3 regions of the Arthrobacter rhamnosi genome follow, and region 3 is predicted to be linked to each of the others. Evidence: riboswitches for the same ligand, from Rfam matches in the RefSeq annotation. Region 3 holds a riboswitch; each other region holds the start of a gene.
What was found. Region 3 has a riboswitch for cyclic di-AMP ahead of ACX80I_RS09110 (NlpC/P60 family protein). Riboswitches for the same ligand answer to the same signal wherever they lie in the genome.

Region 1 (3,266 bases), on a different contig from region 3:
TGGCGCATCTTCTTGCCGCGGATGGCGAGGTTCGCGTAGCCCCAGGACTCGTCGGCCAGGATGAGCTGCTCGGCCACCCGGTCGGCCCAGCCACGGACACCGTTGGGGGACCCCGGGTCCCAGTCACCCACCCCTTCGGTGAAGGAATCGCCAAGGGCCACATAACGCTGGGGAAAGGTCACCGTCAAAGATTACCCTCGGCACCGACGGCCCCCGGGATAAGCTCGACGGAGCCATCCGTTGACACCCGCACGAAGGACATCATGCCCGACGCATCCCCCGACGCGACTCCGGACGCGACTCCGGACACGGCTCCGGACACCGGATCGCGCGGCCGACGTGCCGCGCTCATCATCAATCCCATCAAGGTCACCACCGTCGACGTGCAGGGCGCTGTCCAGCGCATCTCCGCCGAGGACGGCTGGGAGGAGCCCCTGGTCATCGAGACCACCGCGGACGACCCCGGGCACGGCCAGGCACGCGAGGCCCTCGACGCCGGAGTGGACCTCGTGATCGCGGCAGGCGGGGACGGCACGGTGCGCTGCGTGGCCGAGGAACTCGCGGGGACCGGCACCATGATGGCCCTCGTCCCGCTGGGCACCGGCAACCTGCTGGCCCGCAACCTCGACATCGCCATCGACGATCCGGATGCCGCCGTCGAGGCCGCTTTCCGCGGGACCGAGCGCACCATCGACGTGGTGCACGTGACGGTGGACCGGGCGCAGGACGCGCACGTGTTCCTGGTCATGGCCGGCATCGGGTACGACGCCGCCATCATGTCGGACACGCGCGACGACCTGAAGGACAAGGTGGGCTGGCTGGCCTACGTCGACGCCGGGATCCGCAACCTGCCGGGCAGGCCGGCGCGCACCACCATCTCGGTGGACGGCGGCAGGTCCTTCGAGCGCCGCTTGCGCAGCGTGATGGGCGGCAACTGCGGCAAGATCATGGGCGGCCTCGAGATCTTCCCGGGCGCGAAGATCGACGACGGCCTGATGGACCTCATGACCCTGGCACCCCGGGGGAAGTTCGGCTGGCTCGCCGTCGCCGGGAAGCTGTTCACCCGCGGCAAGGGCAAGGACCCATCCCTGGAGTACTTCCAGTGCCGCACGGCCGAGGTCACGCTGCACGAACCGCTGGAGGTGCAGCTCGACGGCGATCCCCTCGGCAAGGCCACGCACATGGCGTTCGAGGTGAAGCCGGATTCGCTGCGCCTGCGGATGCCGCTGGGGTACAAGGACCCCGCCGTCGTCAGTGAGCCGCTGCCCTAGCAGGGGAGGATCGGCCGGCTACAGCCAGGGCTTCGGGTCGACCTTCTTGTCGTCGACCATCACCTCGAAGTGGAGGTGGCAGCCGGTGGAGTTCCCGGTGCTGCCGACCGCCCCGAGGGCTTCCCCGCGCTTCACCGTGGTGCCGGCCGGCACGTCGAGGGCGCTCAGGTGGTTGTAGGTGGTCTTCAGGCCGTCGCCGTGGTCGACCACGATGCGCTGGCCCCCGCCGTAGGCATGCCAGCCGGAGTCGACGACGGTGCCGGCATCCGCTGCCTTGACCGGCGTCCCGCAGGCGCCGGCGAAGTCCAGGCCCTCGTGGAGTTCGTCCGAGGCCCCACTCACGGGGTTGACGCGGTAGCCGAAGGTGGAGGCAACGACCGGGTTGTCCACCGGAGCCCCGAAGGCCTTGCGGTCCTGGAGCGCGGGAGTGAGTTCGGCGGAGAGGGCCCGGGCACTCGCGATGGCCGGGGCGACACCCTCCACCGCCCGACCGGCACCCTCGAGGGTGAAGGTCACCGGCGCTTCCGCAGCAGCCGTGACGGCCTGCATGCCTGCTGCAGGGGTGGCCGCCGTCGTTGCCGAGGGTGCGACGGCACCCAGCAGCAGTCCCGCCGAGGCAATGAAGAGGCCGGCCGTAGCGGCGTTTCCGCGCAGTCGCGCGAACGCCGTCGTACCTCCGGCTCTTTCGTGCCGGAGGTCGCGGCGCGTCGGCTGCGAAACCCACTGAAGGGCGCGATCGTCGGAGGCGCGATGGCGCTCGGGCAGAACGGTATGGAGCAACTGCTTACCTCTCTGGAACGCCGGCGAAGTTAGCTGTCGGATTCGAGCAAGAGTTGACTCGGCCCCTCTGCGCGGCCCTCCACCGCGGGAATGCCGCAGGCGGGGCCGGACTAGCATGGAAGGGCTTCACCCCGAGGCGGTTCAAGCCGCCGGAACGTGGGTCCTCCACCCCTGTCACAGTGTGTTCAGGCGGTCCGCTGACAGGGTTAGGCGTACGGACCTGGATCTGGAATCCAGCTTTGACTGCTTAAAACAGTAGGTCAGAGCGCACGAAGTTACAATTTCGTTATCGCATCTGGGGATAAATGTGATAAAGGTCGCCCGATACCCGACGTGGTGCAGGAAGCGGTCCGGAACGGTTCGACGGCTGGATCAGGCCAGTTCCGCGCGCCCCTTGCGCCAGTAGCCCATGAACGCGACCTGCTTCCGGTCCACGCCCACGTCCCGCACCAGGTAGCGCCGCAGCCCGCGCACGACGGCAGCCTCACCGGCGATCCACGCGTAGAAGGGCTGCGTGCCGGAGGGGCGCCCGGGATTGACCGTCGACTGCACGACGGCCGCGTCGAGCAGCTGCGGGGTCTCCCAGAGGATGGTCCCGTCGACATCGACATCCTCGGGCTCGCTTCCCCCCTGGACATCCGGGCCCGAGAGCGACACCCATCCCGGCACGCGCACCGCGTCCCGCACGGCTGCCTCCAGCAATTCGCCGTGCGGCTTCCCCGCCCGGGCCAGCCAGGTGACGGTCACCGCCGACCGCGTCGCGATCGGCTGGACGTCCTGCAGGTCCGGGACCTCGAGGAACGCGGAGCCGCTGATGTCCTCGGGGAGTGCCTCGAGGATGGCGCTGATGGCCGGTACTGCCGTCTCGTCCCCGGCGAGGAGGACGTGCTGGGCGAGGCCGGGGCTCCACTCGATGCCTCCGTACGCACCCGCCGTCCTGCACTGCGCCGCTGACGCGTTGGGGCCGATCATGCAGACCCGGTCGCCGGGCCGGGCAGCCGCGGCCCACTCCGACGCCGGGCCGCCGCGACCGTCGTCGTCGAGGTGCAGGACGAAGTCGACGTCGATCTCCGTCCGCGGGCCCCGCCGGCGCGCGGTGCGCACGGTGTAGGTGCGCATGAACCCGCGCTCCTCCGCCTCCATGCCGAGCCACAGCTGGTACCAGTTCGATGCGTTCCCGCGCTCCATGAGGCCTGCGATATCGGGGCACGGCCG
Region 2 (3,266 bases), on a different contig from region 3:
CGGAGTTCCGCGTCGCGGCAGTGCGGCCGCACATCGTGTGGGGACCGGGCGACACGCAGCTCGTCGAGCGCGTCCTCGACCGGGCCCGGCACGGTCGCCTGCCGCTGCTCGACGGCGGTACAGCCCTCATCGACACCACCTACGTGGACAACGCGGCGTCGGCCATCGTCGCCTGCCTCCACCGGATGCAGGCCGCGCAGGGGCAGGCGTTCGTGGTGACGAACGGCGAGCCGCGCCCCATTGCCGAGCTGCTGGACGGGATCTGCCGCTCCGGCGGCGTCCGGCCCCCCGCGTGGTCGGTGCCGGGGGCACTGGCCCGGGGCGCCGGCGCGGTGATCGAACGGGCATGGCTGGCACTCGGACGCGCGGAGGAGCCTCCCATGACCCGCTTCCTGGCCGAACAGCTCTCCACGGCGCACTGGTTCGACCAGCGGCACACGCGGGCGGTGCTGGACTGGCAGCCGTCCGTCAGCATCGAGGAGGGCCTCGAGCGGCTCGCTGCGCACTACCGCGGCTGAGCCCGGCACCAGGACCCGGCAGGACCGGGCAGAACCGACCGAACGGACAAGGAAGGGCGGGATGCTGTGCATCCCGCCCTTCCTTCGTATCGTCCTGCTACCGGCGCAGGGCCGGTGGAGGGTTATCGCGTGTAGTAGCCGTCGACCGACATGGCGTTGACCGAGTGCACGAGCGTTCCCTGCGAGGGGTTCAGCGCGCTGATCATCTGGCCGTTGCCGAGGTAGATACCGACGTGGCTGCCACCGTTCTGGCTCACCAGGTCGCCCGGCTGGGGGTTGCTGGTGGGCGTCAGGGCGGCGAACTGCGACCAGGTGGTGCGCGGCAGGCTGATGCCGTTCTGGGCGTAGACCCACTGCACGAAGCCGGAGCAGTCCCAGGCGCCGAAGGAGGTGCCGCCGTAGACGTATGCCGAGCCGAGGCCCTGCATCGCGGTCGCGGTGATGCCGCTGGTCGCCACCGGCGTGAACGCTGCGGCCTGCGTGCTGAGGCCCGTCGAGTTGCCTGCCGGAGCAGCTGCGGGAGCCGCTACGGGTGCAGCGACCGGAGCCGCTACGGGTGCAGCGACCGGAGCCGCTACGGGTGCAGCGACCGGAGCCGCGACCGGTGCGGCGACGATGGCTGCAGACTGGGTGGAGTACTGCTGGGGTGCAGCGGAACCGCCGAGGGAGATCGACTGGCCGGGGTAGATGATCGAGCTGTACCCGAGGCCGTTGGCCGTGAAGACGGCCTGGAGGCTCACGCCGTGGGCTGCTGCGATGCTCCCGAGGGTGTCACCGGCCTGGACGGTGTAGGTACCTGCCGCAGCGGTGGTCGCCGCTGCCGGCTGGGTGCTGATGGACTCGACGCTGATCTCGCCGGCGGCGCTTGCCGGAAGCGCTGCACCGAGCATGATGCCGGAAGCGGCAACGACGACGGCGGCGGGCTTGCCGGCCACCGAAGCAGTGGCGCTGACTGCGCGGGATGCGGTGACGAGGGGGTTGATGCGCGTGGGGACTGCCCGGTGGCGCGCAAAAGTGCTCTTCTTGGACATGCTGTTGCCTTTCCCAATGCCTACGAAGTTAGCTGTCGGGTTCGGATGGGACATCCGGACGCGTTTCTCGCAGACCACCGCCCCCGGTGCTGGTCTACGCGCGTCTTAACCCCAAGGACTCACACAGGTGAGTCCGCTATTGGTTCCCCCGCCCCTGTCGAACGTGTTGAGCGAACGGTCCATCCTCATCGACAGGGTTAGGCAGTGCGAGGATGGGCGCCCGTCCGTGGTGGACCGGGTGCGGGCTTAACCGTACGCGGTCGAGCGCGTCTTGTCACGTTTGGGTCACGAACGCCGTATCGCGACGGGGTCCCGGAGCCTCGGCTAGGATCGCGCGTTGCGCGGTCTGGGCTGGCAGAAAGGGCAGAGGAAGGACGACCGGTTCATGAATGCCTCCCGCCGCAGGAGGGTCGTCCGGCCCTCCGACAGGCACCGGCGGCAGGGCTGCCCGGCACGCCCGTAGGCTTCCAGGTCGCGTGCGAAGTAGCCGGACGCACCGTTGACGTTGACGTACAGCGAGTCGAAACTGGTGCCGCCGGCCTCCAGGGCCCGCCGCATCACGGTGGTGACCGCCTCGACGATGCGGAGGGTGTCCGGCCGGCGGAGGGTGTCGGTGGGACGGGCATAGTGCATCCTCGCCGCCCACAGGGCCTCGTCGGCATAGATGTTCCCGATGCCTGAGATGAGGCCCTGATCGAGGAGTGCACGCTTGAGGCCGGTTCTCCGCTCCCGGAGCCGGCGGTGCAGGGACTCCGTGGAGAATGCCGGGTCGAGGGGATCGCGGGCGATGTGCGCCGCCTGGCGGGGAATGAGCGGGAGGCTCCCGCCCCCGAGTCCGCCTGGCCGGCCATCGGCCGTCGGCTCGAGGTCCGTCACGAACATGCCGCCGAAGATCCGCTGGTCCACGAAACGCAGGTCCCCCGGGAGCGGAGTGCCGTCGGCATCGGCTGCGGCGGACAGTCTCAGCCGCACCTTCAGGTGCTTCTCCACCGGGGCGTCGGGGTCCTCGACGAGCAGTTGCCCGCTCATCCCGAGGTGGGCCATGAGGGCGGTGGAAGGAGCGGCGGAGGGAGCGCTGCGGGGGCCGTCCGGATCCTCGAGGATCATCCAGAGGAACTTCCCGCGGCGCACGACGTCGCTCACGCGGGCACCCGTGACGTTGCCGCGGAAGTCCTCGACGCCGTGGACGTGCCGTCGAAGCGATCGCGCGTCCAGCACGTCGACGTCCTCGACCGTACGCCCGGTCACCCAGCGCGCCAGGCCTCGGCGGACCACCTCGACCTCGGGGAGTTCAGGCACTCAGGCCCCCGCGGACGAACCGCCGGCCGCTCCGGGCCCGGCATCCGCACCGGGTGCGTCGGCGAGGAGCCTCCACGACTCGGCCGCCGCCGCCTGCTCCGCTTCCTTCTTGGAGTGCCCGCAGCCGGAGCCGTAGTCGACGCCGCCGATCACCAGGCGGGCCGTGAACGTGCGGGCGTGGTCGGGACCGGTCCCGTCGACCTGGTAGTCGATCAGCCCCAGGCGACGGGCAGCGGCGGTCTCCTGGATACGGGTCTTCCAGTCGGTGCCCTCCCCGAGGACCGCTGAATCCCGCAGGAGCGGTCCGATGAGCCGCATGACCATCGCGCGTGCGGTCTCGATCCCGTGGCTCAGGTACGCCGCCCCGATGACGGCTTCCATCGTGTCGGCGAGGATGGAGGCCTTGTCGCGGCCGTTG
Region 3 (3,266 bases):
CAGGTGGTCGGGGATGCGGGGCAGGTCGTTCATGGTCGCTCCAGCTGTGTCGGCGGCGGGTATCGCCCTCATTCTGCCCCAGCGGAGGTCGGCCCTCCATTTGTGAACGCCGGAGCGGGAGACCTCCTGCGCCTGCCGGTGGCGTCGTCGGAGTTGATTGCCGGGCGCGTCGCGCCATGGGTTAACCTTGGGAGGCGTGGGGCGGAGCTGGCTGTGCCGGCCGTGGCACCCCCACCGGCGTGAGGCATTCCAGCCGCGCGACCTCACCGCACCAAGGAGCTGAACCGCATGACGGACCTCATCGACACCACCGAGATGTACCTGCGGACCATCCTTGAGCTCGAGGAAGAGAACATCGTCGCCCTCCGCGCCCGCATCGCCGAGCGGCTTCGTCACTCGGGGCCGACCGTCTCCCAGACCATCGGTCGCATGGAACGCGACGGACTCGTGGTCGTCTCCGGCGACCGGCACCTCGAACTGACTGAACTGGGTCGCCGCAGGGCCACCGGCGTCATGAGGAAGCACCGCCTCGCGGAGCGGCTCCTGAGCGACGTGATCGGGCTCGACTGGGCCTACGTCCACGACGAGGCCTGCCGCTGGGAGCACGTGATGAGCGAACGCGTGGAGCGCCGGCTCTACGAACTGCTCGGAAAGCCCTCCGAATCCCCCTACGGCAACCCGATCCCGGGACTCGAGGCCATCGGCGGCGTCCAGTCCGAGCTGTTCACCGACGGCGTCGTCACGCTGCTCTCCGCGATGGGCACGTACTCGCCGGAGAAGCAGGTCACGCTCGTGCGGCTGGCGGAGCCGATCCAGGTGGATCCGGAACTCCTCACGCAGCTCGACGAGGGCGGCCTGCGCCCGGGAGCGCAGCTGAACCTCGAGTCCGTCGGAGGGTACGTCTCCGTGCGCGTACCCGGCGTCGAGGGTGCACTGGAACTGCCTCCCGAGGTGGCGTCCCACGTGTTCGTATCCGTCGCGGCGTAATCGCCGTCACCAATAACACACCATTCTGTGACCAGAATGTGACATAACCTGCATTTGTGTTGTACGGTTCATTTCGTGCCAAATTCGCTCTAGATCCGGCACCCTCCTGCAAATCGCCTAGCTCTGCCATTGCTCGAGGTCCGTCCGCACCATCGCATGGCAGAGGCGGGGGAACCAAGTTTCGGGTTTCTTTCGAGAAATCCTTGGGGTGAAGTCGCTGTTAGCGCAGCGGCCGGGTGACTCCCATCCGAATCCGACAGCTCACCTCGCAGGCGTTGGGAGAGGTAATCCAACGTGTCCACCAGCTCTTCGCTGTCCCGCCACCGCGCGCCCCAGAACGCCAACCCGCTGACCGCTCTTTCCGCCGCAGTAGCGTCGAACGCCGGATCGGTCGGCCGCCAGGCCGCCGTCATCGCCGCGGCTTCCGGCCTCGTGCTGACCAGCGGAGTTGCAGCCAACGCCGCCGATCTCCAGCCACAGCGCGACGTCGCATCCTCCAGCATCACCGTCACCTCGGCCCGTCAGGCCGTCGTGGCGTCGTCCAAGACCGTCGTGTCCTTCAACAGGACCGCGGTGAAGGTCCACGCCAAGCCGGTCGTCGCCAAGAAGGCCCCGGCCGTCAAGGCCCCCGCAGCTCCGGCTCCTGTCGTCGAGGCTCCTGTCGCTGAGGCCCCCGCCGCTCCGGCTCCCGTCGCTCCGGCTCCTGTTGCTCCGGCTCCCGCTGCTCCGGCTCCGGCCGCTCCGGCTCCCGTCGTGAAGGCTCCCGCTGCTCCGGCTCCCGCCGTCCAGGCCGTGGCTGCTGTCCAGGCCGTCGCCGCTCCCGCGCCGGCTCCCGCAGCCGCCCCGGTTCGCGCAGCTGCCCCGGCACCTGCTCCCGCACCTGCTCCCGCCCCTGCAGTCTCCTCCGGTGTCGCCGCGACCATCGCCGCCGCTGCCAAGGGCCAGCTCGGCGTCATGCAGGACTGCACGCGCCTCGTCAGCAACTCCCTCGCCGCTGCCGGCATCAACTTCCACGGCTGGCCGGCAGGCTACCTCTCCCTGGGCCGCACCGTGAGCGCCGGCCAGGCCATCCCGGGTGACCTCATCTACTACGCCGACGGCGGCATGGGTGCAGCCCACATCGCGGTCTACATCGGTGGCGGCCAGGCCGTCCACGGTGGATTCAACGGCAACACCACGGTGATCGCACCGGCCGAGCTCGGCTCGGGTGGCGTGTACATCCGCGTTGGCGGCTGATCACCGCACGCATCAGGATCAAGGAACCGGCACGCTGTGCCGGTTCCTTGCGTTTAACCGGTCGCAGGAGGGAGCCGGGCGCGGTACGTCAAGCCCGCCCGGCCGGGATTCTCCGCAGGCCGGTCTCCGGCTTACCCTTGCAGTGTCAATCCGAAGCTCTTCTCCCGTACCCCGGGATGGCAACCGGTGCGGGGAACAGGTCAGCAATGAGGCCACGCATGCGCACTCTTGTTCTGAATGCTGGGTATGAACCACTTGCGGTCATCACATTCCGCCGGGCACTGGTGCTTGTGCTCACGGGGAAGGCGAGCGTCGTGGCGGAGGACGGCGAACCGGTGGTCGGCCCCACCGAGATCCTCGGCAGACCCTCGGTGATCCTGCTCAACCGCTACGTGAAGATCCCGTACCGCCACGACCTGACAGCCACGCGGCGGGGGGTGCTGCGTCGCGACAACCACCTGTGCGCCTACTGCGGCAAGACCGCCTCGACCATCGACCACGTCCTGCCGCGGTCCCGGGGCGGAGGGGACACCTGGGAGAACCTCGTGGCCTGCTGCCTGAAGTGCAACAACGCCAAGGGGAACAAGACCCTCGGCAGCCTCGGCTGGAAGCTGCGCACCGTGCCGATGCCTCCGCGGGGACCGCAGTGGCAGATCCGCGAGCTCGAGAAGCCGGCGCCGCAGTGGAACGAGTTCCTCAGCGAGACAGCTGCGTGACACCCGACGTACCGAGGTTCGACGCCGTCGTCCTCGCGGGTGGCAGGTCCTCCCGGCTCGGCGGCGTGCCGAAGGCCGGACTGGTCCTGGCGGGTGCGACCCTGCTCCAGCGCACCTGCGCAGCCCTCGCCCGCGCGGAACGCCTGACAGTCGTGGGACCGGAGCCCGGCGACGCCGGGCGGCTTCCCCCGGCGGCCGTGTTCGTGCGGGAGGAACCCGCTTTCGCCGGACCGGCGTCCGCGGTCGTCGCCGGATTCCGGGCGGGACCAGGACCCAGAGCGCCGTGGTGCGCCGTCGTCGCCTGTGACATGCCCCGCGTCGCCGTCC

Region 1: another riboswitch for cyclic di-AMP. It lies ahead of ACX80I_RS11695 (M23 family metallopeptidase); the one in region 3 lies ahead of ACX80I_RS09110 (NlpC/P60 family protein).
Region 2: another riboswitch for cyclic di-AMP. It lies ahead of ACX80I_RS01350 (C40 family peptidase); the one in region 3 lies ahead of ACX80I_RS09110 (NlpC/P60 family protein).

The regions. Positions count from the first base shown of each region.
Region 1 covers NZ_JBTNDT010000005.1:141,530-144,795, forward strand. Annotated here, with positions in the region: gene ACX80I_RS11685 (SGNH/GDSL hydrolase family protein) at 1-182, opposite strand, end outside; gene ACX80I_RS11690 (diacylglycerol/lipid kinase family protein) at 264-1,271, shown strand; gene ACX80I_RS11695 (M23 family metallopeptidase) at 1,290-2,051, opposite strand; cyclic di-AMP (ydaO/yuaA leader) riboswitch at 2,055-2,253, opposite strand; gene ACX80I_RS11700 (siderophore-interacting protein) at 2,424-3,266, opposite strand, start outside.
Region 2 covers NZ_JBTNDT010000001.1:264,190-267,455, forward strand. Annotated here, with positions in the region: gene ACX80I_RS01345 (NAD-dependent epimerase/dehydratase family protein) at 1-518, shown strand, start outside; gene ACX80I_RS01350 (C40 family peptidase) at 641-1,549, opposite strand; cyclic di-AMP (ydaO/yuaA leader) riboswitch at 1,552-1,732, opposite strand; gene mutM (bifunctional DNA-formamidopyrimidine glycosylase/DNA-(apurinic or apyrimidinic site) lyase) at 1,874-2,848, opposite strand; gene rnc (ribonuclease III) at 2,849-3,266, opposite strand, start outside.
Region 3 covers NZ_JBTNDT010000004.1:46,549-49,814, forward strand. Annotated here, with positions in the region: gene serC (phosphoserine transaminase) at 1-33, opposite strand, end outside; gene ACX80I_RS09105 (iron-dependent transcriptional repressor DtxR) at 289-987, shown strand; cyclic di-AMP (ydaO/yuaA leader) riboswitch at 1,099-1,276, shown strand; gene ACX80I_RS09110 (NlpC/P60 family protein) at 1,282-2,223, shown strand; gene ACX80I_RS09115 (HNH endonuclease) at 2,442-2,939, shown strand; gene mobA (molybdenum cofactor guanylyltransferase) at 2,936-3,266, shown strand, end outside.